3 regions of the Isoptericola sp. NPDC019693 genome follow, and region 1 is predicted to be linked to each of the others. Evidence: predicted binding sites of a transcription regulator. Region 1 holds the regulator's gene; each other region holds the start of a gene.
What was found. Region 1 encodes Rex, which represses fermentation and respiration genes when NADH is low (regulators of the CRP and FNR family bind a similar motif). Its sites were predicted from a motif close to CTTGTGAANNNNTTCACAAG; they were not measured.
Positions count from the first base shown of each region.

Region 2: a site for Rex is predicted at 2,253-2,272, ahead of adhE (bifunctional acetaldehyde-CoA/alcohol dehydrogenase). Genes of this name have one in related genera too.
Region 3: a site for Rex is predicted at 2,538-2,557, ahead of pflB (formate C-acetyltransferase). Genes of this name have one in related genera too.

Region 1 is NZ_JBIRXP010000003.1:142,137-146,326, reverse strand. It holds gene ACH436_RS09780 (pectate lyase) at 1-176, opposite strand, end outside; gene ACH436_RS09775 (MarR family winged helix-turn-helix transcriptional regulator) at 360-866, opposite strand; gene ACH436_RS09770 (YceI family protein) at 969-1,517, shown strand; gene ACH436_RS09765 (redox-sensing transcriptional repressor Rex) at 1,595-2,257, opposite strand; gene ACH436_RS09760 (glutaredoxin family protein) at 2,289-2,555, opposite strand; gene ACH436_RS09755 (HAD family hydrolase) at 2,597-3,400, shown strand; gene ACH436_RS09750 (30S ribosomal protein bS22) at 3,498-3,596, opposite strand; gene ACH436_RS09745 (acetoin utilization protein AcuC) at 3,751-4,190, opposite strand, start outside.
Region 2 is NZ_JBIRXP010000008.1:156,744-160,933, reverse strand. It holds gene adhE (bifunctional acetaldehyde-CoA/alcohol dehydrogenase) at 1-2,157, opposite strand, end outside; gene ACH436_RS20050 (flavin-containing monooxygenase) at 2,436-3,923, shown strand; gene ACH436_RS20045 (hypothetical protein) at 3,933-4,190, opposite strand, start outside.
Region 3 is NZ_JBIRXP010000001.1:589,897-594,086, reverse strand. It holds gene pflA (pyruvate formate-lyase-activating protein) at 1-242, opposite strand, end outside; gene pflB (formate C-acetyltransferase) at 245-2,500, opposite strand; gene ACH436_RS02765 (HAD family hydrolase) at 2,651-3,316, opposite strand; gene dxs (1-deoxy-D-xylulose-5-phosphate synthase) at 3,365-4,190, opposite strand, start outside.

The DNA of each region.
Region 1 (4,190 bases):
ACCTCCATCGCCTTGCCGCTCTGCCGGTTGAGCAGCACGTACCAGGCGTTCGTGTCGACGGAGGCCGCTGCCGCGGGCACCGCCGTCCCGACCAGCGCCGTGACGGCGGCGATCGTCGCGGCGGCCAGCGCCGCGACCACCCCCCGCAGCCGGCGTCTCCTCGTACCTCGGGTCATCGTCGACCCCTCTCGAGCTCGGTGGAGCGAGCCCCGGGTGGTGCGATCCGGGGGCGGTCGGCCGCGCCCGGTGCCCGGGCACGACGGACGCCGCGCGAAATCCCTTTCCGCCTCTGCCGCATCTTCTCCAACGTTGAAGGAGACCGGCAACCGGTTTCTCACGCCCCGAGACGGACGGTGGGGCTACCGTCCGCCCGTGCCCTTGGCCACCTGAGACACCTTGGCCATCGCGCGGCCCAGGACGGCGAACTCCTCGTCGGTGAGGGCGTCCACCAGCAGACGCCGCACGGCGGTGACGTGGCCCGGGGCGGCGTCCACGAGCGCCGCGTACCCGGCGTCGGTCATGACGCAGTTCACCCCCCGCCGGTCCCCCGGCACCGGGGTGCGGATCACGAGCCCGCGCCGCTCCATCCGGTCGACGGTGTGCGTCAGCCGGCTGCGCGACAGCGCGAGGAACTCCGCGAGCGCCGACATCCGCAGCGTCCGGCCGGGCGCCTCGGAGAGCTGTACCAGCAGGTGGTACTCCCCGAGCGTGACCGGCAGCCCCTCGTCATGGGCGTCCCCCAGCGCCTCGAAGAAGCGGGACGTCCCCTCGAGGAAACGTCGCCACGCCCACTGCTGCTCCTCGTCGAGCCAGCGCACGTCCGCGCGGCCGTCGTCGTCGCGCTCCCGCGCCCTCGTCGCACCCACGGGAATAGGTTACGAGAGCCCCGCGTTCCACCCCCCGTGACGATAGTTGATTCATCAACTATCTTGGTGACAGTCAGCACGACCCAACCCGAGGGAGACACCATGACCGCGCTGCCCGCAGGCCTGACCGCCGGTACCTACGCCATCGACACCGCCCACTCGACCGCCTCGTTCTCCGTGCGTCACGCCGGGATCGCCAAGGTGCGCGGCACGATCACGATCTCGAACGGCGCGATCACCGTGGGCGACGACCTCGAGTCGACCGCCGTCACCGCGGAGCTCGACGCCGCGTCGGTCAACACCGGTGACGAGAACCGTGACGGCCACCTGAAGAGCGCCGACTTCTGGCACGCCGAGGAGAAGCCGGTCTGGTCCTTCGCCTCCAAGGCCATCTCCACGGACGGCGACGACTACACGATCGTCGGCGACCTCACGATCAACGGCGTCACCAACACGGTCGAGCTGCCGACGGAGTTCACCGGCACCGCCACCGACCCGTTCGGCAACCCGCGCGCCGGCTTCGAGTCCGAGATCGAGATCTCGCGCAAGGACTACGGCCTGACCTGGAACGCCGCGCTCGAGACCGGCGGCGTCCTGGTGGGCGACAAGGTCAAGATCGCCCTCGACGTCTCGGCGATCAAGCAGAACTGACCCTCGCCGAGGTAGTTCGAAGGGGCGGTCCGCACATCTGCGGGCCGCCCCTTCGAACTACCTCGGCTTTTTTCGAACTACCTCGCGGGGGCGCCGTTCGTGGCCGCGCGCGCCGCGGCGTGGAAGGCCAGGATCTGCAGCTCGCCGGCCACGTCCACCGAGCGCACGACGACGTCGTCGGGCAGCTGCAGCGCCACCGGCGCGAAGGACAGGATCTCCCGGACGCCGCACGCCACGATCCGCTCGGCGATGGCCTGCGCCACCGGCCCGGGCGTCGCCAGCACCACCATCGACACGCCGGTGCGCGCGAGCACGTCCTCCAGCGCGTCGACGTGCTCGATCGTCAGCCCCGCCGCCGAGTTCCCGACCACCTGCGGGTCCGCGTCCAGCAGCGCCACCACCTGGAAGCCACGGGCGGCGTACCCCGAGTAGTTCGCCAGCGCGTGCCCCAGGTTGCCGATGCCGACGATCGCCAGCCGGTGCTCGGACTCCAGGCCCAGCGCCGTCGCGATGTACTGCGCCAGCGACTGCACGTCGTAGCCCACGCCCCGCGTGCCGAACGACCCGAGGTAGGACAGGTCCTTGCGCAGCTGCGCCGACCCGACGCCCGACCGCTCCGCCAGCTCCGACGACGACGTCGTCGTCACGCCCGCCTCCGCCAGGTCGCGCAGGGCGCGCAGGTAGTAGGGCAGCCTCGCCACCGTCGCGGCCGGCACCGTCGCCTCACCGAGCTCGATCACTGCTGGATCACCCTGTCGTCCTCTCCCGGGCTCAGCGGGCCAGCCGCCGCGCCAGCCGCGCGCCGTCCACCCGCCAGAAGCCCTGCTGCACGCCGTCCACCTCGACGACGGGCACGTAGTCCCCGTACTTGCCCACCAGGTCCCCGCCCGGGCCGTCGACCTCGATGTCGACCTCCCGCCAGGCCTCCCCCGCCGCGCCGCACACGTCCGCGACCACCGCCCGAGCCTCCTCGCACAGGTGGCAGCCGGCCCGCGTGTACAGCAGCACCCGGGGTTCACCTTCGGATCCCTGCGGCATGCTCACCTGCCAAGACTAGCGGCGCCGATACAGTGGACCGCATGCCGTCGCCCGCCGAGTCGTCCCCGCCGGCGCGCGCCGCAGCCTTCTTCGACGTCGACAACACGATCATCCGTGGTGCCAGCGCCTTCCATCTCGCGCGTGCCCTGTACCAGCGGCGGTTCTTCGGCACCCGCGACCTGCTGCGGTTCGCCCTGATCCAGGCGAAGTACCTCGTGTTCGGCGAGTCCCGCTCGCAGATCGAGACCGTGCGCAGCCGCGCCCTGTCGCTCATCGCCGGCCGCTCCGTGGCGGAGATCACCGCCGTGGGCGAGGACGTGTACGACACCGTGCTCGAGCTGCGCATCTTCCCCGGCACCAAGCGGCTGCTCGACGAGCACCTCGCCGCCGGCGACCAGGTGTGGCTCGTCACCGCGACGCCGGTCGAGATCGGCGGCCTCATCGCCCGGCGCCTCGGCGCCACCGGCTGCCTCGGCACGATCGCCGAGCACTCCGGGGGCTTCTACACCGGCCGCCTCATGGGCGACCTCATGCACGGCGAGGCCAAGGGCGCGGCCGTGCGGGAGCTGGCCGAGCGCGAGGGCATCGACCTGTCCGCCTCCTACGCCTACGGCGACTCGCTCAACGACCTGCCGATGATGCGCACCGTCGGGAACCCCTGCCCCATCAACCCCGACGTGCGGCTGCGCCGGCACGCCAAGGAGGTCGGCTGGCCCATCCGCGAGTTCCGGGGCCGGGGACGGCGGGTGGCCGGGCGCGGGATGAAGACGGCGTCGTGGGCCGGTGCCGCGTGGGTCGCCGGGCTGGTGCTCCGCAGCATCCGGCGGCGGATCCAGGGCCGCTGACCGCGCCCGCACCGGCGGGGAACAGCGAACGGGCCCGGTACCTCCGAGGAGGTGCCGGGCCCGTTCGTCCGTGCGTCCCGCCGTCAGGCGGGCGACGTCACTTCTTGTTGCGACGCTGGTGACGCGTCTTGCGCAGCAGCTTGCGGTGCTTCTTCTTCGCCATGCGCTTGCGGCGCTTCTTGATGACGGAGCCCATGAGGTCCTCACAATGCTTGTCGGTCGGTGGAACACGGTTGGTCCCACGAGCCCTGTGTCCAGGTGCAGCCGACCAACGCGGAAAAGTCCGTCCCCCAGGGTACCCGATGCCCGGCGCCCTCCCGACCGGCGCCCGTCCGGCCGGACCGGTGACGTCAGTCGCGGTAGGGGTCCAGCCCCCAGGTGGGGAACACGTGCCGGCGGGTGGCGAGGATCGCGCGGTCGACGTCGTCGGCCGGGTCGTAGCCGTCCGCCCACGGCCGCCAGGCCACGTCGCCGCTGCCGAGCCGCTCCGCCGGGTCGAGCCCGGAGAGCTCCTCGACCTCCTGCCGCCAGGCCTCCGGCAGCTCGATCCCGATGGCCAGCGGCGCGTGCGCCGCCTCGGCCACCAGGCTCGCCCACACCAGCGGCACGACGTCGACCACCGCGTAGCCGCCCCCGCCGAGAGCCACCCAGCGGCCGTCAGCGAGCTCGTGCGCCAGGTCGTGCACCCAGCGGGCCGCGGTGCGCTGCGCGCCCACGCCCACGTTCAGGTCGGTGAGCGGGTCGTTGCCGTGCGCGTCGCAGCCGTGCTGCGACACGATCACCTGCGGGC
Region 2 (4,190 bases), on a different contig from region 1:
CGTCACCGACGCCTCGATGTTCTCGAAGACCAGCTTGATCGCGTGCAGGGCCATGCCGTCGGTGAAGTCGTTGGCGTAGACCGACACGTACGCCTCGGTGGCGTGCGTCAGCGCGTCGAACCCGGAGTCGGCCGCGAGGCTCGCGGGCATGGTGCGGGTGAGCTCGGGGTCGACGATGGCGACCGACGGCGTGAGCGCGTAGTCGGCGAGCGGGTACTTGTACCCCGTCGCGTGGTCGGTGATGACGGCGAACGGCGTCACCTCCGCGCCCGTGCCCGAGGACGTCGGGATGCACACCAGGCGGGCCAGGTCGCCCAGGGGCGGGTACTGGAAGGCCCGCTTGCGCACGTCGAAGAACTTCTCGCGCAGGTCGGAGAACGCGACCTCCGGGTGCTCGTACTGGAGCCACATCACCTTGGCGGCGTCCATGGGCGAGCCGCCGCCGATCGCGACGATGGTGTCCGGGCGGTGGTCGCGCATGAGCTGCGCCCCGCGCTCGACGGTCTCGACGCTCGGCTCCGGCTCGACGGTGTCGATGATCTGGACGGCGACCGGGTTCGCCCGCCGCTGCAGGACGTCGAGGACCTTGTCCACGATGCCGATCTGGCTCATCACCCGGTCGGTGACGACCGTGACGCGCTCGACGCCGGGCATGTCCACCAGGTACTGGATGGCGTTCGGCTCGAAGTACGTCTTGGGCGGCACCTTGAACCACTGCATGTTGTTGTTGCGCCGGGCCACGCGCTTGACGTTGAGCAGGTTCACCGCGCTGACGTTGTTCGACACCGAGTTGTGCCCGTAGGAGCCGCAGCCCAGCGTGAGGGACGGGATGAGCGCGTTGTAGATGTCGCCGATGCCGCCGAGGGCGCTCGGCTGGTTCCACAGGACGCGCACGGCCTTGACCTCGTGCCCGAACCGCTCGGCGAGGGCCTCGTCCTGGGTGTGGATCGCGGCCGAGTGCCCCAGGCCGTCGAACTCCACCATCTGGGCCGCGAGCGCGACGCCGTGGTCGGTCGAGGTGGCCCGCAGGACGGCCAGCACCGGGCTGAGCTTCTCGCGGGTGAGCGGCTCGGCAGGTCCGACCGCCGCGCACTCGGCGAGGATGACCGACGTGTCCGCGGGCACGGTGAAGCCCGCCTGCTCGGCGATCCACTGCGGGCTCTTGCCGACGACGGCGGCGTTGAGCCGCGCCCCGGCGCAGTTCGCGGAGTCGGCCTCGACGCCGAAGACGAAGCGCTCGAGCAGCGCCTTCTCCTGCGGGGTGGCGCGGTAGGCGTGCATCCGGCCCAGCTCGGCCATCGCGTCGTCGTAGATCTCGTCGTCGATGATCACGGCCTGCTCGGAGGCGCAGACCATCCCGTTGTCGAAGCCCTTGGACAGCACGATGTCGTTGACCGCCCGGCCGAGCTTGGCCGTCCGCTCGATGTACGCGGGCACGTTGCCCGCGCCGACGCCGAGGGCCGGCTTGCCGGCCGAGTAGGCGGCCCGCACGAGCGCGTTGCCCCCGGTCGCGAGGATGAGCGACACGCCGTCATGGTTCATGAGGGCCGAGGTGGCCTCCAGGGACGGGCGCGTCACCCACTGGATGCAGTCGGCGGGCGCGCCCTCGGCGACAGCGGCGTCGCGCACGATCCGGGCCGCCTCCACGGAGCTGTCCTGGGCGCCGGGGTGGAACGCGAAGACGATCGGGTTGCGCGTCTTGAGCGCGATGAGCGCCTTGAAGATCGCGGTGGACGTCGGGTTGGTGACCGGCGTGATGCCGGCGACGACCCCGACCGGCTCGGCGATCTCGACGATGCCGCGCAGGTCGTCGCGGCCGATCACGCCGACGGTCTTGAGGTTCGCCATCGAGTGCGGCACGTGCTCGCACGCGAAGATGTTCTTCGTCGCCTTGTCCTCGAAGACGCCGCGCCCGGTCTCCTCGACCGCGAGCCGCGCGAGCCGCCCGTGCTCGTGGAGCGCCGCGACGGACGCCTTCTTGACGATCCGGTCGACGTCCTCCTGCGTGAAGGCGTCGTACTGGCGCAGGGCCTTCAGGCCGCGGGCGACGAGCGCGTCGATCTCGTCGTGCGCCGTCGGGCCCGTGCCGGCCGTGGTGGCGGCATCGGCTGGTGCGGTGGCTGGTGCGGTGGCGGTGGTGCTGGCGGTCGTGCTCACGAGTGTCCCCTCCCGGGGCCCGTCCGTCGGGCCCTGGCCTGCGCGGCGTTCAGCCGCGTCCCGGCGTCGGAAGCCGGCATCTGTCGAGCGACCTCCTTGTGAAAGTCTTCACCAACTGTGGTCTGACCACAAGTCCTCGGGCAGCAGGATCGGTCACACCGACGCCCGGGGCGACAGTGCCGACGCCGGGCGCACCCCTCGAGAGCCCTACCGCGACGATGTCCAGCCCGCTACAATTTTGGCGTTTTGACCTATATCGACCAACCTCAGGGACGCCCATGAAGATCGCCGTCGTCGGTGCCGGCTTCGCCGGCCTGGCCAGTGCCAAGGTCCTCCGTGAGTTCGGGCACGACGTCACCGTGCTCGACAAGGCCCCCGACGTCGGTGGCGTGTGGAGCGCGAGCCGTCGCTACTCGGGTCTCACGACGCAGAACAACAAGGGCTCGTACGCGTTCTCCGACCTGCCCATGCCGAAGGACTACCCCGAGTGGCCCAGCGGCCAGCAGGTCCAGGCCTACCTCGAGCGCTACGTGGACCTCCACGACCTGCGCGGCACGCTCCGGCTGTCCACCGAGGTCGTGCGCGCCGAGCTCACCCCTGCGGAGGACGGGTGGTTCGTCACCGCGCGGCACGCGGGCGAGCCGGTCGGCGAGCCCGAGCGCTTCGACCACGTCGTGGTGGCGAACGGCATCTTCTCCGACCCCGTGATCCCCCGTTTCGAGGGCCTCGCCCAGCTGCTGCGCGCCGGCGGCAAGGTCATCGCCTCCAGCCAGCTCACGTCCCTCGAGGACGCGCGCGGCAAGCACGTCGTGGTCGTCGGGTACGGCAAGTCGGCGTGCGACGTCGCCGCCGAGGTCGCCCCCGTCGCGGCCGGCACGCGGGTCGTCGCGCGGCACCTGCTGTGGAAGCTGCCGAAGCGGCTCGGCAACGCGCTCAACTACAAGTACCTCCTGCTGACCCGGATGGGCGAGGGGCTGTTCCGCTACGAGACCCTGTCCGGCGGCATGGAGAAGTTCCTGCACGGGCCCGGCGACGGCGTGCGGCGGTCGATGCTGTCCAGCGTCGGCGCGGTGTCCACGAAGCAGCTGCGCCTGCGGGAGCTCGGGCTGGTGCCGCGCGGCGAGTTCGCCGACATCGCCCGCTCCACGGTCTCGCTCGCCACCGACGGCTTCTACGAGCAGGTGTCCGAGGGGAAGATCCACGTGCACCGCGAGGCCGAGGTCGAGCGCCTCGGCGTCGACGACGACGGCGCCCCGGTCGCGGTGCTCGACGACGGCACCACCGTGCGCGCCGACCTCGTGGTGTGCGGCACGGGCTTCCACCAGCGCGTGCCGTTCCTGGACGACGACCTGCAGGCGCGCCTGCTCGACGACCGCGGCAACTTCCAGCTCTACCGGCAGGTGCTGCCGCACGACGTGCCGCACCTGACGTTCGCGGGGTACAACTCGTCGCTGTTCAGCCCGCTGTCGGCCGAGGTCGCCGCCCTGTGGACGGCCGCCCACCTGGCCGGCGCCGTGGACGTGCCGTCCATCGAGGACCGCCGCGCGCACGTGGCGAGCCGGGTCGACTGGATGGAGAAGCGCACCGAGGGCAAGCACGCCCGCGGCACCAACGTCATCCCGTTCTCGCTGCACCAGATCGACGAGATGCTGGCGGACCTCGACCTGCAGCTGCCCGCGGCCACCCGCGCCGGGCAGTGGCTGGCGCCGGTGGACCCGAAGGCCTACCGGCACCTGCCCGGCCGGCTGCGCGCGCGGCTCGGCTGACGCGGGCGGTCACCGGAAGCGGACCGGGAGCTCCCGCGGATAGCGCACCCACGCGGAGCGCACGGGCCGGACGTCGGACGGCGCGACGGTGAGCTCCAGGTCCGCCACCCGGGCGAGGAGGTGCCCCACGACGGTCCGCGTGATCAGCGGCGCCGTGCGGTGCGCGGGACACGCGTGCGCGCCCGTCCCCCACGTGAGGTGGAAGCGCGCGTCGGCCTGCTCCCACGCGTCGGCGGCGCCACGGACGGCGCGGTCCGCGTTGGCCGC
Region 3 (4,190 bases), on a different contig from region 1:
GGGTTGTGGCAGTACAGGCACCGCAGCGGGCACCCGCTGAGGAACACCGTCAGCCGCGTGCCGGGGCCGTCGACGGCCGTCACGAGCTCCCAGGAGTGGACGGAGCCGAGCTCCCCGGAGCGCATCAGGGACAGCCGGTCGGACCGCCCCACCTCCTGCGTGTCGACCGTCTCGATCCCCCGCAGGCCGGCGCCGGCCCGGCGCCGGGAGGGGGCGTCCAGCAACACCGGGCCGGCAGTCATGGTCAGAGCCCCCCGTGGAAGGTCCGCGACAGCACGTCCAGCTGCTGCTCGCGGGTCAGCCGCACGAAGTTCACCGCGTAGCCGGAGACGCGGATCGTGAGCTGCGGGTAGTTCTCCGGGTGCTCCATCGCGTCCTCGAGCGTCTCGCGCACGAGGACGTTGACGTTCATGTGGTAGCCGTCGCCGCCCACCGAGGCGTCGAGCAGGCCGGCCAGGTTGGTCACCTGCTCCTCGCGGGTGCGGCCGAGGCCGGACGGCACGACCGTGTTGGTCAGCGAGATCCCGTCCTGCGCCTGGTCGTAGGGCAGCTTCGCGACGGACAGCGCCGAGGCGAGCATGCCGTGCGTGTCGCGGCCGTTCATCGGGTTGGCGCCCGGCGAGAAGGGCTCGCCCGCGCGGCGGCCGTCCGGGGTGTTCCCGGTGGCCTTGCCGTAGACCACGTTGGACGTGATGGTCAGCACCGACTGGGTCGGCACCGCGTCGCGGTACATCCGGTGGCTGCGGATCTTCGCCATGAACGACTCGACCAGCTCCACGGCGATGGCGTCGACGCGGTCGTCGTCGTTGCCGTAGGCCGGGTAGTCGCCGTCGATCTCGTAGTCCACGACGACGCCGTTCTCGTCGGCCACCGGGATCACCCTGGCGTAGCGGATCGCCGACAGGGAGTCCGCCGCGACCGACAGCCCCGCGATGCCGCAGGCCATGGTGCGCAGCACGTCCCGGTCGTGCAGGGCCATCTCGAGCCGCTCGTACGCGTACTTGTCGTGCGACCAGTGGATGCAGTTGAGCGCCTCGACGTACGTCTCGGCGAGCCAGTCCATGGTGCGGTCGAAGCGGGCGCGGACGTCGTCGTAGTCGAGCGGCAGGCCCGGGGCGACGGCGGGGAACGCCGGCGAGACCTGCTTGCCGGTGACCTCGTCCTTGCCGCCGTTGATCGCGTACAGCAGCGCCTTGGCGAGGTTCACGCGAGCGCCGAAGAACTGCATCTGCTTGCCGACCGCCATCGGCGAGACGCAGCACGCGATGGCCGCGTCGTCGCCCCAGGCGGGGCGGATCTGCTCGTCCGACTCGTACTGCACCGCGGACGTGTCGATCGACACCTTGGCGCAGAACTCCTTGAACCCCTCGGGCAGGCGAGCGCTCCAGAAGACCGTCATGTTCGGCTCGGGGGCCGGGCCCAGGTTGTACAGCGTCTGCAGGAAGCGGAACGAGTTCTTGGTGACGAGCGGGCGGCCGTCCTCGCCCATGCCGCCGATGGTCTCGGTGACCCAGGTGGGGTCGCCGGAGAAGAGGGCGTCGTACTCCGGGGTGCGCAGGAAGCGCACGATCCGCAGCTTGATGACGAAGTCGTCGATGATCTCCTGCGCCTCGGGCTCGGTGAGGCGCCCGGCGGCCAGGTCCCGCTCGATGTACACGTCGAGGAACGTCGACGTGCGCCCGAGCGACATCGCTGCGCCGTTCTGCTCCTTCACGGCGGCGAGGTAGCCGAAGTACAGCCACTGGACGGCCTCGCGGGCCGTCGTCGCCGGGCCGGAGATGTCGTACCCGTAGGACGCGGCCATCTCCTTGAGCTCGCCGAGCGCGCGGATCTGCTCCGCGTGCTCCTCCCGCTCGCGGACCACGGTCTCGCTGAACGGCTGGACGTCGAGGCCGAGCTTGTCGACCTTCTTCGCGGCGACGAGCTGGTCGACGCCGTACAGGGCCACGCGGCGGTAGTCGCCGATGATCCTGCCGCGCCCGTACGCGTCGGGCAGGCCGGTGATGATGTGGGAGCTGCGCGCGGCGCGGACGTTCGGCGGGTAGACGTCGAAGACGCCCTGGTTGTGCGTCTTGCGGTACTCGGAGAACACCTTCTTGAGGTTCTCGTCCACCGGGTAGCCGTACGTCTTCAGCGCGCCCTCGACCATGCGCCACCCGCCGTTCGGCATGATCGCGCGCTTGAGCGGGGCGTCGGTCTGCAGGCCGACGATCAGCTCCGCGTCGCGGTCGATGTAGCCGGGGCCGTGCGCGGTGATCGCCGCGGGGGTGTGCGAGTCGACGCCGTAGACGCCCTTCTCGCGCTCGGCCGGGAACATCGCCGAGAGCTTCTCCCACACGGCGGTGGTGCGCGCCGTCGGCCCGGCGAGGAACGCGTCGTCACCCGTGTACGGGGTGTAGTTGCGCTGGATGAAGTCGCGCACGTCGATGCCGTCGCACCACGGTCCCGGGGCGAAGCCCGCCCAGGCGGTGGTCGTGGTGGGTGCCGCGTCGGTGGTCATAGGGAGCCCCCTCCTTCTGAGGTATGACCACATCGTATTCGTGAAAGCCTTCACAAGCGATGCCGAAGGGCTGTGATGTCGCAGACACCCCCGATCGCGCGCTCCGTCCTGGGACCCGGACCGGCCCCGCGGCAGGGCTCCGCAAGAGGATCAGCGGCGGACGGCTCCCGGCGTCGAGAGCGCGAGCGAGATCGCCTCGCGCGTCGTCGGCGCGACGACGTCGGGCCGGTCCGGGCCGTCCCACGACCGCCCGTGCGAGACCCACGCCGTCCGCGTGCCGGCGGCGTGACCTGCCGCGACGTCGGCGTGCCCGGCGTCGCCGACCATCCAGACGTCGCGGCGGTCGGCGTCGGGGAGCCCGAGCCGGTCGAGGGCGATCTCCAGCAGGAGCGGGTCGGGCTTGGCGACGCCCTCCTCCTCGGACACCACGATCGCGTCCGCGTGCGCGTCCAGGCCGCACCGTGCGAGCTTGCCGCGCTGCTGCGCGGAGGCCCCGTTCGTGACGACCGCCACCGGGTGCCCGGCAGCGCGCAGCGCCCGGAGGGTGTCGACGACCCCGTCGTACGGGCGCACCCGCTCGAGGATGCCCGCCCGGAACCGCTCGATCCCGGCCGGCACGTCGTCGTCCCAGCCGAGGCGGTCGATGAGCACGCGCGCGAGGGCCGCCTTCGAGCCGTGCCCGCTTTCGTCGGCCGCGAGGACGGCTGCGAGGTCGTCGGCCCCGCCGCCCGCGCGTCGCACCTCCCCCGACGCCCACGCCTCGAACGCCTCGGCGCGGCCCACCAGCGTGTTGTCCAGGTCGAGCAGCCAGATCATGCCCGCGAGGCTAGCGGCCGCCGGCCGCCCGGGTCCGTCCGTCTCGCGTCAGCCGCGCGCGAGCGCGGCGAGCGCGTCGCGCACGGCGTCCTCGGCGCGCATCCGCTGCTGGGTGAGGATCTGCTCCCGGCTGGCGTGGTCCAGGAACCGGGTCGGCAGCCCGACGTGCACGAACGGCGTGCGCACGCCCTGCTCCCCCGCCCGCTGCGCGGTCATGGCGCCGACGCCGCCGTCGACGACGCCGTCCTCGAGGGTCAGCACGAGGTCGTGCTCGCCGGCGAGCTTGACCAGCGCCTCCGGCACCGGCAGCACCCACGTGGGCGCCACGACGTCCACCGCCAGGCCGTGCGCGGCGAGGGACTCCCCCGCGGCGAGCGCCGTGCCCACCATCGACCCGACGCCGACGACGAGGACCTTGCGCGCGTCCGGGCCCGTGCCCGAGGTCGCGCCGGGCGTGTGCCGGGCGACGACGTCGACGCCGTCCAGCCCCTCGAGGGCCGGGATCGCGTCGGCGAGCGCCCCCTTGGGGTAGCGCACCACGGTCGGCGCGTCGTCGACGTCGACGGCGGCGCGCAGCGCCGAGCGCAGGGTCGGCTCGTCGCGCGGCGCGGCCAGCCGCAGGCCCGGCACGATGCGCAGCATCGCCATGTCCCACATGCCGTTGTGGCTGGCGCCGTCGTCGCCGGTGATGCCCGCGCGGTCCAGGACGAACGTGATGCCGGCCTTGTGCAGCGCCGCGTCCATGAGCACCTGGTCGAAGGCGCGGTTGAGGAAGGTGGCGTAGACCGCCACCACGGGGTGCAGCCCGGCGAACGCCATGCCGGCCGCCGAGGTCGCGGCGTGCTGCTCGGCGATGCCGACGTCGAACGTGCGC